3 regions of the Rhizobium sp. NZLR11 genome follow, and region 3 is predicted to be linked to each of the others. Evidence: predicted binding sites of a transcription regulator. Region 3 holds the regulator's gene; each other region holds the start of a gene.
What was found. The regulator LexA, encoded in region 3, represses DNA repair genes until DNA is damaged. The targets are predictions, from matches to a motif close to TGTTCNNNNTGTGTTCNG.
Positions count from the first base shown of each region.

Region 1 (3,274 bases), on a different contig from region 3:
CAGCCGTTCCAGATGCGGCGCGTACCATTGCCGCGCCAGGCCGATTTCCGCCGGCCACCCGGCCTTGCCGGATTTCAGCTCCTGCAGCGTCGACACGAAGGACGTCCAGTCCTCGCCGGAGCGCGGCGGCGCCGGCATGGCGGCAAGCGCCGATATCGGGCTCGCATCCTCGGCCATCAGGTCGAGCGCCTTCTGCGCCGTCGACGGCCCGACGCCCGGCAGGATCTGCATCAGCCGAAAGCCCGCCACCCGGTCGCGCGGGTTCTGCGCGAAACGAAGGGCGGCCAGCATGTCCTTGACATGGGCGCTGTCGAGAAACTTCAGCCCGCCGAACTTGACGAAGGGAATGTTGCGCCGGGTCAACTCGACCTCCAGCGGCCCGCTGTGATGCGAGGCGCGGAACAGCACGGCCTGCTGTTTCAGCGTCAGGCCTTCCTCGCGGTTGTCGAGCACCATGTCGGCGACATAACGCGCCTGGTCGGCCTCGTCGCGCACCGAAACCAGACGCGGCCGCTCGGATGATTGCCGCTCGGTCCACAGGTTCTTGGTGAAGCGCTCCGAGGCGAGATCGATGACGGCGTTGGCCGCCGCCAGAATCGGCTGCGTCGAGCGGTAATTGCGGTCGAGGGTGACGATATTGGCGGCCGGGCTGAAGGCGGCGGGAAAATCGAGGATGTTGCGCACCGTCGCGGCGCGGAAGGAATAGATCGACTGGGCATCGTCGCCGACGACGGTCAGCCCCTGGCCGCCGGGCTTCAGCGCCAGCAGGATCGACGCCTGCAGCCGGTTGGTGTCCTGATATTCGTCGACGAGCACATGGTCGAAGCGGCTGCCGATATCCTCGGCGATCACGCTCTCGCCGACCATTTGCGCCCAGTAGAGCAGCAGATCGTCGTAGTCGAGCACGTTCTGGCTCTGCTTCGCCTCGACATAACAGGCGAAAAGCTCACGGAGCTGTTTCTCCCAGGCCGCGCACCAGGGAAAGGCGTCGCGCAGCACCTGATCGAGCGCGGTTTCCGAATTCACCGCCCGGGAATAGATGGCAAGGCAGGTGCCCTTGGTCGGAAACCGGCTTTCGGTTTTTGAGAAACCGAGATCGTGCCGGATCAGGTTCATCAGATCGGCGCTGTCTTCGCGGTCATGGATGGTGAAGTCGGCATCGAGGCCGATCTGTTGGGCATAATCGCGCAACAGCCGCGCGCCGATGCCGTGGAAGGTGCCGGACCAGGACAGCGCATCGGCCATGACCCCGGCATTCGAGCCCAGCACGTCGCGGCAGATGCGCTCGACACGCCGCATCATCTCGGCGGCGGCCCGGCGGGAGAAAGTCATCAGCAGGATGCGGCGCGGATCGGCGCCCTTGACGATGAGATGGGCGACCCGATGCGCCAGCGTATTCGTCTTGCCGGAGCCGGCGCCGGCAATGACCAGCAGCGGCCCGGCAATATGACTGCCGTCGATGAGCGTGCCGTGCTCGACGGCCATGCGCTGCTGGGGATTGAGCTTTTCGAGATACATCCAGCCGTCCGGTCGGGCTCTCGCAGAATCACTGCGGAAAATTAGATGTTCCTTGAATGTTCGCGATTTCAGCCGCTGTCAAGCCTGCCGCTCCAACGCAACGTCAATCGGGGAAATCCGGTCCGATCACGCGCCGCACCAGCTTCAGGCTGCGGTCCGGCTGAAGAATATAGGTTTCCTCCACGCGCTGGCCGGTCCCATTGTAGAACTGGTTATAGACGGCGCTGCCGACCGGCGACTTGGTGAGCTTCGTTCGCGGCTGCCCGCCATAGGTGATGCTGCCGGGAATGGGGTCGAGCGCCGGCGTATCGGCCGACGAGCAGCCGGCAAGCAATACCCCGGCAAATAAGGCGGACAGAAGCGCTTTCATCGTCATCATCCCTCTTTCGACTGCAGCCAGATATGGAAGCCGCGGCGCCTTTCGCCAAGGGGTGCCCATGCCACCGCGCAGGTATCGCTGTCGAGCAGGCTCTTCTTTTCCCGGGGACGCAACGAATGCGTCGCTGCGGCGTTAACAGTCATCAACCAACATTAGGAAACGTTCACGGTGCTCGGCTTTCCAGCATTCACGGGGCATGGCGAGCCCGGCCGGCAGGGCCACAGCGATGCCGCGACGCGCGCCTCGGTGGAGAGCGCCCTTCATGCGGCCGCCGATATCGAAGCCGGCGAAATCACCGTCAGCCTATCGGGCTCCTATGTCATCCTGGAGGGCTTCGTGCGCCGGCGGGGCGATGTCGAGCGGGCGATCGAGATCGCCGAGGGCGTCGTCGGCCGAGGCTATGTGCGTGCTCGCTTGCTGCGACGCTAATGCATGTCGCCTAAAAGTGTGCAGCGGTTTTAGGACAACGACCTGCATCAAATAAAAGTCCGGTGAAGGAGATGCTCCGCCGATCTGCGCGCTCATCTCTTTGCGATGCATGAAGGGAACCAAAATGCTCTCTCGCGTGTTGAAAGGCCGGACCTAACCGCTGGAGACTCTCATGCAGTTGCTTCCTCGCCTGTGGGCAACGACCTTGATAGTGGGTTGTGGTGTCTTTGCCGGCTCCGCCCATGCCTCGCTGGAAACCGGCACGAATTACTCCGCTTTGCCGAAGGACCAGATCGCCCTCAACGAATATACCGGGGCCGTCGCCTGCACACCGGTAGAGCCTCACTATCTGCCCTCCTTCATCCGCGCGGCAGATGGTACCATCATCGGTGTCGGTTATGTCGAGATCGCGAATGAGAGCGGCGCGGATTGCTGAAAAAAGGCGGTCCTGCTCGGACGAGGCTCGCCTGCGTTTCCGCAGAGAGTACGAGCCTCTAACCATCATCATGATGGCTGGGCATCTTCCGTGAAGACACCTGTACCAGGCGCAACGCCTGTTGCATCAAATCCCGGAAAGCATTTGTTGCAGGGTTAAACCAAAATTAAAGCCCAAAATTAAAGCATTATCCCGTTCCGGCACGCTTGCGCGCCCAGAAGGCGAAAATCGCCCGAAATTCCTTGCCGAAGTGCTAATGCAACTTCAGCTTCGCCTCTTCGGCGGCCGCCAGAAACTCGGCTCTTGCTTCTTCCACGCTCTTGCGCCCGTCGAGCGCTGCCCGGCAGGTGCTGCGGGCCTTGATATAACGAAGCCCGCGCATACTCGGCCAGAGATCCGCCAGGCACTTCAGCGCATCGAACGGACCATTGACCGTTCGCGCATCCGCACCTTCGAAACCAACCTTGACCGGGCTGTTCCATCTTTCAGTTGCCATTGACGCTCCTCCACGA
Region 1 is NZ_JABDWD010000024.1:80,365-83,638, forward strand. It holds gene HJB83_RS29320 (ATP-dependent helicase) at 1-1,518, opposite strand, end outside; gene HJB83_RS29325 (hypothetical protein) at 1,622-1,888, opposite strand; gene HJB83_RS29330 (BON domain-containing protein) at 2,066-2,326, shown strand; gene HJB83_RS29335 (hypothetical protein) at 2,499-2,762, shown strand; gene HJB83_RS29340 (DUF982 domain-containing protein) at 3,016-3,258, opposite strand.
Region 1: the regulator LexA is predicted to act here: its motif matches at 1,565-1,582, upstream of HJB83_RS29320 (ATP-dependent helicase).

Region 2 (3,274 bases), on a different contig from region 3:
CGCTGCGCGGCTCGGTTATCGCCTTCATCATCCTCGCCGTCTTCGCGCTGTTTGGGGCCGGCGTACTCGGCGTGCTCGGGATTTCGATCGGCGCCTTCCGCATCGCCGGCGGTCTGCTGCTGTTCTGGATCGCCTTCGAGATGGTCTTCGAAAGACGCCAGGAACGCAAGGAGAAGGCCACCGAAGCGGCCATCACCAAGGATCACATCGAGAATATCGCCGTCTTCCCGCTAGCCTTGCCGCTGATTGCCGGCCCGGGCGCCATCTCGGCGACGATCCTGCTTGCCGGCACGCTCGCCACCTCCATCGGGAAAGCCCAACTGATCGGCGTCATTGCCGCCAATCTGCTGCTGACCTTCCTAATGCTGCTGATCGCCGAACGGCTGGACCGTTTCCTCGGCGTCACCGGCCGGGCAATTCTGACGCGGCTTCTCGGCGTTATCCTCGCGGCCCTTGCCGCACAGTTCGTCGTCGACGGGGCGAAATCGGCGTTCAATCTGATCAGCGCAACGCCGCACTGAAAACGGCATCCGCCGCGAGATCAAAGAAAAAGAGCATGACGCCGTTAAAGACGTCATGCTCTCGGATAAATCATAAACCACGAACGGCCGATCAGAACGGGATGTCGTCGTCGAGATCCCGCGAGAAGTTGCCACCGCCGCCACCGCCGCGGCTTGGCGATGATGAGGGAGCCGGGGCGCCGTAGTCGTCGCCATAATCATTGCTGCTGCTGCCGCCACGGCCGCCACCGGAGCTTGCACCGCCGCCTTCACCGCGGCCGTCGAGCATGGTCAGCGTCGAACCGAAGCCCTGCAGCACCACTTCCGTCGAGTAGCGGTCCTGTCCCTGCTGGTCCTGCCACTTACGGGTCTGCAACTGGCCTTCAATATAGAGCTTGGCGCCCTTCTTCACATATTGCTCGACGACCTTGCACAGGCCCTCGTTGAAGACGACGACAGTGTGCCATTCGGTCTTTTCACGACGCTCGCCGGAATTGCGGTCGCGCCAGGTCTCCGAGGTCGCAATACGAAGATTGGCGATCGGCCGGCCATCCTGGGTGCGGCGGATTTCCGGGTCCGCACCGACATTTCCGATCAGAATTACCTTGTTTACGCTACCAGCCATGCTCTCACCCTACCTGCCGCCCTGCCCGGCGGCGTTTCAATCGATCGGCGCACCTTAAACCATCAACGACCGCCGATGCGCATGGGCGGCACTTAATCCACATATTTCTCCGTCAGAACACCGCATGCATCCATCAGGATTTTTGTTCTTTCTTTGTTCTAGTTTATCCGTATGATCCTGTCAACAGAATCGAAAACCTTCAGTGTTGCGGACATTCAGCCTCGACTCGCCGTTCGGCATCACTAAATAAGGGCTGTTATCCCAAAGGACCAAGCTGAGACGATGAGCGAACTGAAGACGATCTCCATCCGCGGCGCGCGCGAGCATAATCTCAAAGGCATCGATCTCGATCTGCCGCGCAATAAGCTGATCGTCATGACCGGGCTTTCGGGCTCCGGCAAATCCTCGCTTGCCTTCGACACGATCTATGCCGAGGGCCAGCGGCGCTATGTCGAGAGCCTCTCCGCCTATGCCCGGCAGTTTCTCGAGATGATGCAGAAGCCCGACGTCGACCAGATCGACGGACTGTCGCCGGCGATCTCGATCGAGCAGAAAACCACCTCGCGCAACCCGCGCTCGACGGTCGGCACCGTGACCGAGATCTACGACTATATGCGGTTGCTCTTTGCCCGCGTCGGCGTGCCCTATTCACCGGCGACCGGCCTGCCGATCGAAAGCCAGACCGTCAGCCAGATGGTCGACCGCGTGCTCGATTTCGGCGAAGGCACCCGTCTTTATATTCTCGCGCCGCTCGTGCGCGGGCGCAAGGGCGAATACAAGAAGGAACTGGCGGAGCTGATGAAGAAGGGCTTCCAGCGCGTCAAGGTCGACGGCCAGTTCTACGAGATTGCCGAGGCGCCGGTGCTCGACAAGAAATACAAGCACGACATCGACGTGGTGGTCGACCGCATCGTCGTGCGCTCGGATGTCTCGGCCCGCCTAGCCGACAGCCTGGAAACCTGCCTGAAGCTCGCCGACGGGCTGGCGGTCGCCGAATTCGCCGACAAGCCGCTGCCGCTGGAAGAGACCTCGGCCGGCGGTTCGGCCAACAAGTCGCTCAACGAGACGCATGAGCGCGTGCTGTTTTCGGAAAAATTCGCCTGCCCGGTTTCCGGCTTCACCATTCCGGAGATCGAGCCGCGACTGTTCTCCTTCAACAATCCCTTCGGCGCCTGCCCGACCTGCGACGGCCTCGGCGCCCAGCAGAAGATCGATCGCGACCTGATCGTGCCCGAGCCGGAACGGACGCTGCGCGACGGGGCGATCGCGCCCTGGGCCAAGTCGACCTCGCCCTATTACAATCAGACGCTGGAAGCGCTGGGCAAACATTACGGCTTCAAGCTCGGCACCCGCTGGAACGATCTTTCCGACGAGGCCAAGGACGTCATTCTCAACGGCACCGACGACAAGATCGAATTCCATTATGCCGACGGCGCCCGCTCCTATACGACGCAGAAGAATTTCGAGGGCATCATCACCAATCTCGAGCGGCGCTGGAAGGAGACCGATTCCGCCTGGGCGCGTGAGGACATCGAGCGCTTCATGTCGGCAGCACCCTGCCCTTCCTGCAACGGCTTCCGCCTGAAGCCGGAAGCGCTGGCGGTGAAGATCGCCACGCTGCATATCGGCGAAGTGACTGCCATGTCGATCCGCGTCGCCCGCGACTGGTTCGAGACGCTGCCGACCAGCTTCAACGCCAAGCAGAACGAGATTGCCGTGCGCATCCTCAAGGAAATCCGCGACCGGCTGCGTTTCCTCAACGATGTCGGCCTGGAATATCTCAGCCTGTCGCGCAATTCCGGCACGCTGTCGGGCGGCGAAAGCCAGCGCATCCGGCTGGCCTCGCAGATCGGCTCGGGGCTGACCGGCGTGCTCTATGTGCTCGACGAGCCTTCGATCGGCCTGCATCAGCGCGACAATGCCCGGCTGCTCGACACGCTGAAGCACCTGCGCGACATCGGCAACACCGTCATCGTCGTCGAACATGACGAGGATGCGATCATGACGGCCGACGACGTGGTCGATATCGGCCCGGCCGCCGGCATTCATGGCGGCGAGGTCATCGCCCACGGCACGCCGCAGGATATCATGGACAATCCGAAGTCGCTGACCGGAAAATATCTCTCGGGCGAACTCGGCGTTCCCGTTC
Region 2 is NZ_JABDWD010000013.1:85,533-88,806, reverse strand. It holds gene HJB83_RS21765 (MarC family protein) at 1-521, shown strand, start outside; gene HJB83_RS21760 (single-stranded DNA-binding protein) at 613-1,125, opposite strand; gene uvrA (excinuclease ABC subunit UvrA) at 1,408-3,274, shown strand, end outside.
Region 2: the regulator LexA is predicted to act here: its motif matches at 1,269-1,286, upstream of uvrA (excinuclease ABC subunit UvrA).

Region 3 (3,274 bases):
CGGTGTGGACGTCGGTCAGGACGGGAAAACCGAACTCCTTCTTCAGGTCGGCGAAGATCTGCATGCCCTTTTCAAGCCCGATGCCGCGTTCGGCAGAGAGCGAGGTGCGGTTTGCCTTATCGAAGGAGCTCTTGTAGACGAGACCGATGCCGAGTTTGGCGCAAAGCTCCTTCAGTGTGCCGGCAACCATGAAGGCGTGGTCGCGGCTCTCCATCTGGCAAGGGCCGGCAATCAGCGACAGGCGGCCGGTATTGGAAAATGTGACCTGGCCTGCGCCCTCGCCGATCCTGACTTCGGAATTCGTATCAGTGCTCATCGTGTTTCCTCGAAGGCGAAGAGCGTGCCCTGCCCGGGCGCGGGCTTCACCAGAATGCGATTGTTCTTGCGCGTGTAGGTCACTCCGTTAGCAGCCAAATGCGCTTCTGTCACGGCAAGATCGGTGACGGTAAAGAGGATAGCCCGGCCGCGCAGGCCGCGGTCGGCGGATGCGACGGCGATCTCGAAATAGGCCTCCAGCCCTTCCGGCGTCATCAGGCTGATTTTCGCATTCGGCGCCGCGATATTAACGCCGAAACCGGTTTTCTCGACGGCCGATTGCGCCGTTGCAAGGCTGACGAAGGCGGCGAATGCAGAGGGGTCCGGCGCGCAAAGCGCGATCTCGGCAATGCCGGTGACGCCATTGGCATGCGTCTCTAGCGCACCGCGATCGGCCGGCAGAGGATTGATGCGCTCAACACAGAAGAGGAAGAAATCCGGCGCGCGCAACTCAGCGGCAAAGGCCAGCTTGAAGCCGGCCATGGTCTCGGAACCGTCCGGCATTTTCATCGGCCGGCTGAACTGCAGCATGTCGCCGGCGCTCGATCCGCTGCCGACGAAGCTCCGATGAGCGCGGCCGGCATCCCCGGTGCCGAACGCCACCGCCGAAAGCCCCTCCTCGCCACAGCGGAAGCGGAAGGCCCGATTGCGGGCGGTGAAGACATTGCCTTGCCGCGCCGATGCCTCGCTCTCCTCGCGGCTGGCGATACCGAGCGGCTCCAGATAGGTCTTGTCGGCAAAGAAGACGCAGGCATTCTCCGTTCCGAAGGGATGGCGGGCATCGGCGGCAACGGTGAAGCCAAGCTTGCCGAGCCTTTCGCGCGCCAGGTCGATATTGACAACGGGCAGCACGACATGATCCAGCGGGTGCGGTTTGGCCGAGTGCTCGTTCATGATATCCCTCCCTGAAACGCCAAGAGGGTGCGACAGCGCCACCTTCAATGCAAGACATGTGCGCCAATCCGGCGAATGAAAATAAAAAACTCAACGAGTTGGCGGCAAGTTTTACGGAAATTTAGCTACTTGCGGAACACATATGGAACATATAGTGTTCTGTTCTGGATTTGTTTCAATCAAGGGGTCACACGTCGATGCTCACGCGCAAACAACAGGAGCTCCTGCTTTTCATTCATGAGCGCATGAAGGAATCCGGCATTCCGCCCTCTTTCGACGAAATGAAGGATGCCCTGGATCTGGCCTCGAAATCCGGCATTCATCGTTTGATCACAGCGCTTGAAGAGCGTGGCTTCATTCGCCGCCTACCGAACCGCGCCCGGGCGCTCGAGGTCATCAAGCTTCCGGAGGCCTACAGCCCGAGCATCCAGCCCCGGCGCGGCTTTTCGCCAAGCGTCATCGAGGGCAGCCTCGGCAAGCCGCAGCCGGTCGCCGCCGCCGCTCCTGCAAAACCGGTCGCCGATAACGGCAACTCCGTCTCCGTGCCGGTCATGGGCCGGATCGCTGCCGGCGTTCCGATCTCGGCGATCCAGAATAACACCCACGACATCGTCGTTCCCGCAGACATGCTCGGCTCCGGCGAACATTATGCGCTGGAGGTCAAGGGCGATTCGATGATCGACGCCGGCATCTTCGACGGCGACACGGTAATCATCCGCAACGGCAGCACCGCAAGTCCCGGCGACATTGTCGTTGCCCTGGTCGATGACGAAGAAGCGACGCTCAAACGTTTCCGCCGCAAGGGCGCCTCGATCGCGCTGGAGGCTGCCAATCCGGCTTATGAGACCCGGATTTTCGGGCCGGACCGCGTCAAGGTGCAGGGCAAGCTCGTCGGCCTCATTCGCCGCTATCACTGACATTGGAGAGGCCGGATTCGGCAAAACTGTTGCTGCGCCAGTCATAGGCGCGATGGCGCTTCCATGGGCGCGACAGGGTTTCGAATGCGGTCACGACCTCCAGGCCGGCATCGGCGAAGCGCAGCTCGACGGAGCCAGTCCTGCGCAGCGTCTCACCGGTAAAGAGCGTCGCTCCTGATCGGCAGCTGTTGAACCGCAGGCGGACCGACGTCACGACGATATCCGCCGCGTCGCAAGCCGGACCGAGATAGGCAGCGTTGTCGATGACGGCAACCACATGACCATTGCCGAGCCTTGATGTGCACCAGGCCTTTTTGACGCAGGAAAAGCGGTTTGCTTCACCACCGGCGACAGCCGCCCGCATCGCCGCCCTCGCTTCATTCTGCTGATCGCGGGAAAGCCTGACGCGGCGGTCGTCTCCCTCCGGCGGGACAGCGGGACCATCCAGCATTTTCGGCGGGAAATGCGTCGGCAGGACAAGTGCTCTCTGCCACTGATCGAAGATGAAATCCGGCGGGTTTTCGCGGTTGGAAGCGATTGCCGCAGCCGCGACCACTGCGACGAGACTGCCATCCTCCGAAATCACCAGATCCGGCGCCCGGGGAAGCGGCAGAAGCAGCACGCCGAGCGTAGAGACGGCGATAATCGATGTGCCGATATGGCGCAGCCGGGTGCGCAGCAGCGTCAGCAGCAGAAAGCCGGCCACGGCGACAGCGAAATACCAAGCCGGCAAGCGGCCGATGCCGATATCACCGCCCCAACCGGACACCGTTTTGGCGACCGCAATCACCAGGTCGAGGCCGAGGCCGACCACCTTCCAGAGCGGAACGTCCAGACCGAACGGCATGAGCAACATCGCCAGCAGCCCGGCCGGCATGACGATGAAGGAGATGATCGGCATCGTCGCGAGATTTGCCGGCAGCCCGTAAGCGGTCAGGCGATGAAAATGTTCGATCGAAAACAGCGCCGTGGAAAAACCGCCGATCAGCGAGGTCAGGAAGACGCCGCCGAAGAAGCCGGCGACGGCAACGACCGGTCGGAAGACCGGCAGTTTCAGCAAGGCGTTTTCGCGGACGCGCCGGTCCTTCCACAGTTGATAACCCGATACGAGTGCCAATGTCGCGGCAAAGGACATCTGGAAGCTCGGG
Region 3 is NZ_JABDWD010000022.1:41,082-44,355, reverse strand. It holds gene kdsA (3-deoxy-8-phosphooctulonate synthase) at 1-316, opposite strand, end outside; gene HJB83_RS28240 (VOC family protein) at 313-1,209, opposite strand; gene lexA (transcriptional repressor LexA) at 1,407-2,126, shown strand; gene HJB83_RS28230 (ComEC/Rec2 family competence protein) at 2,107-3,274, opposite strand, start outside.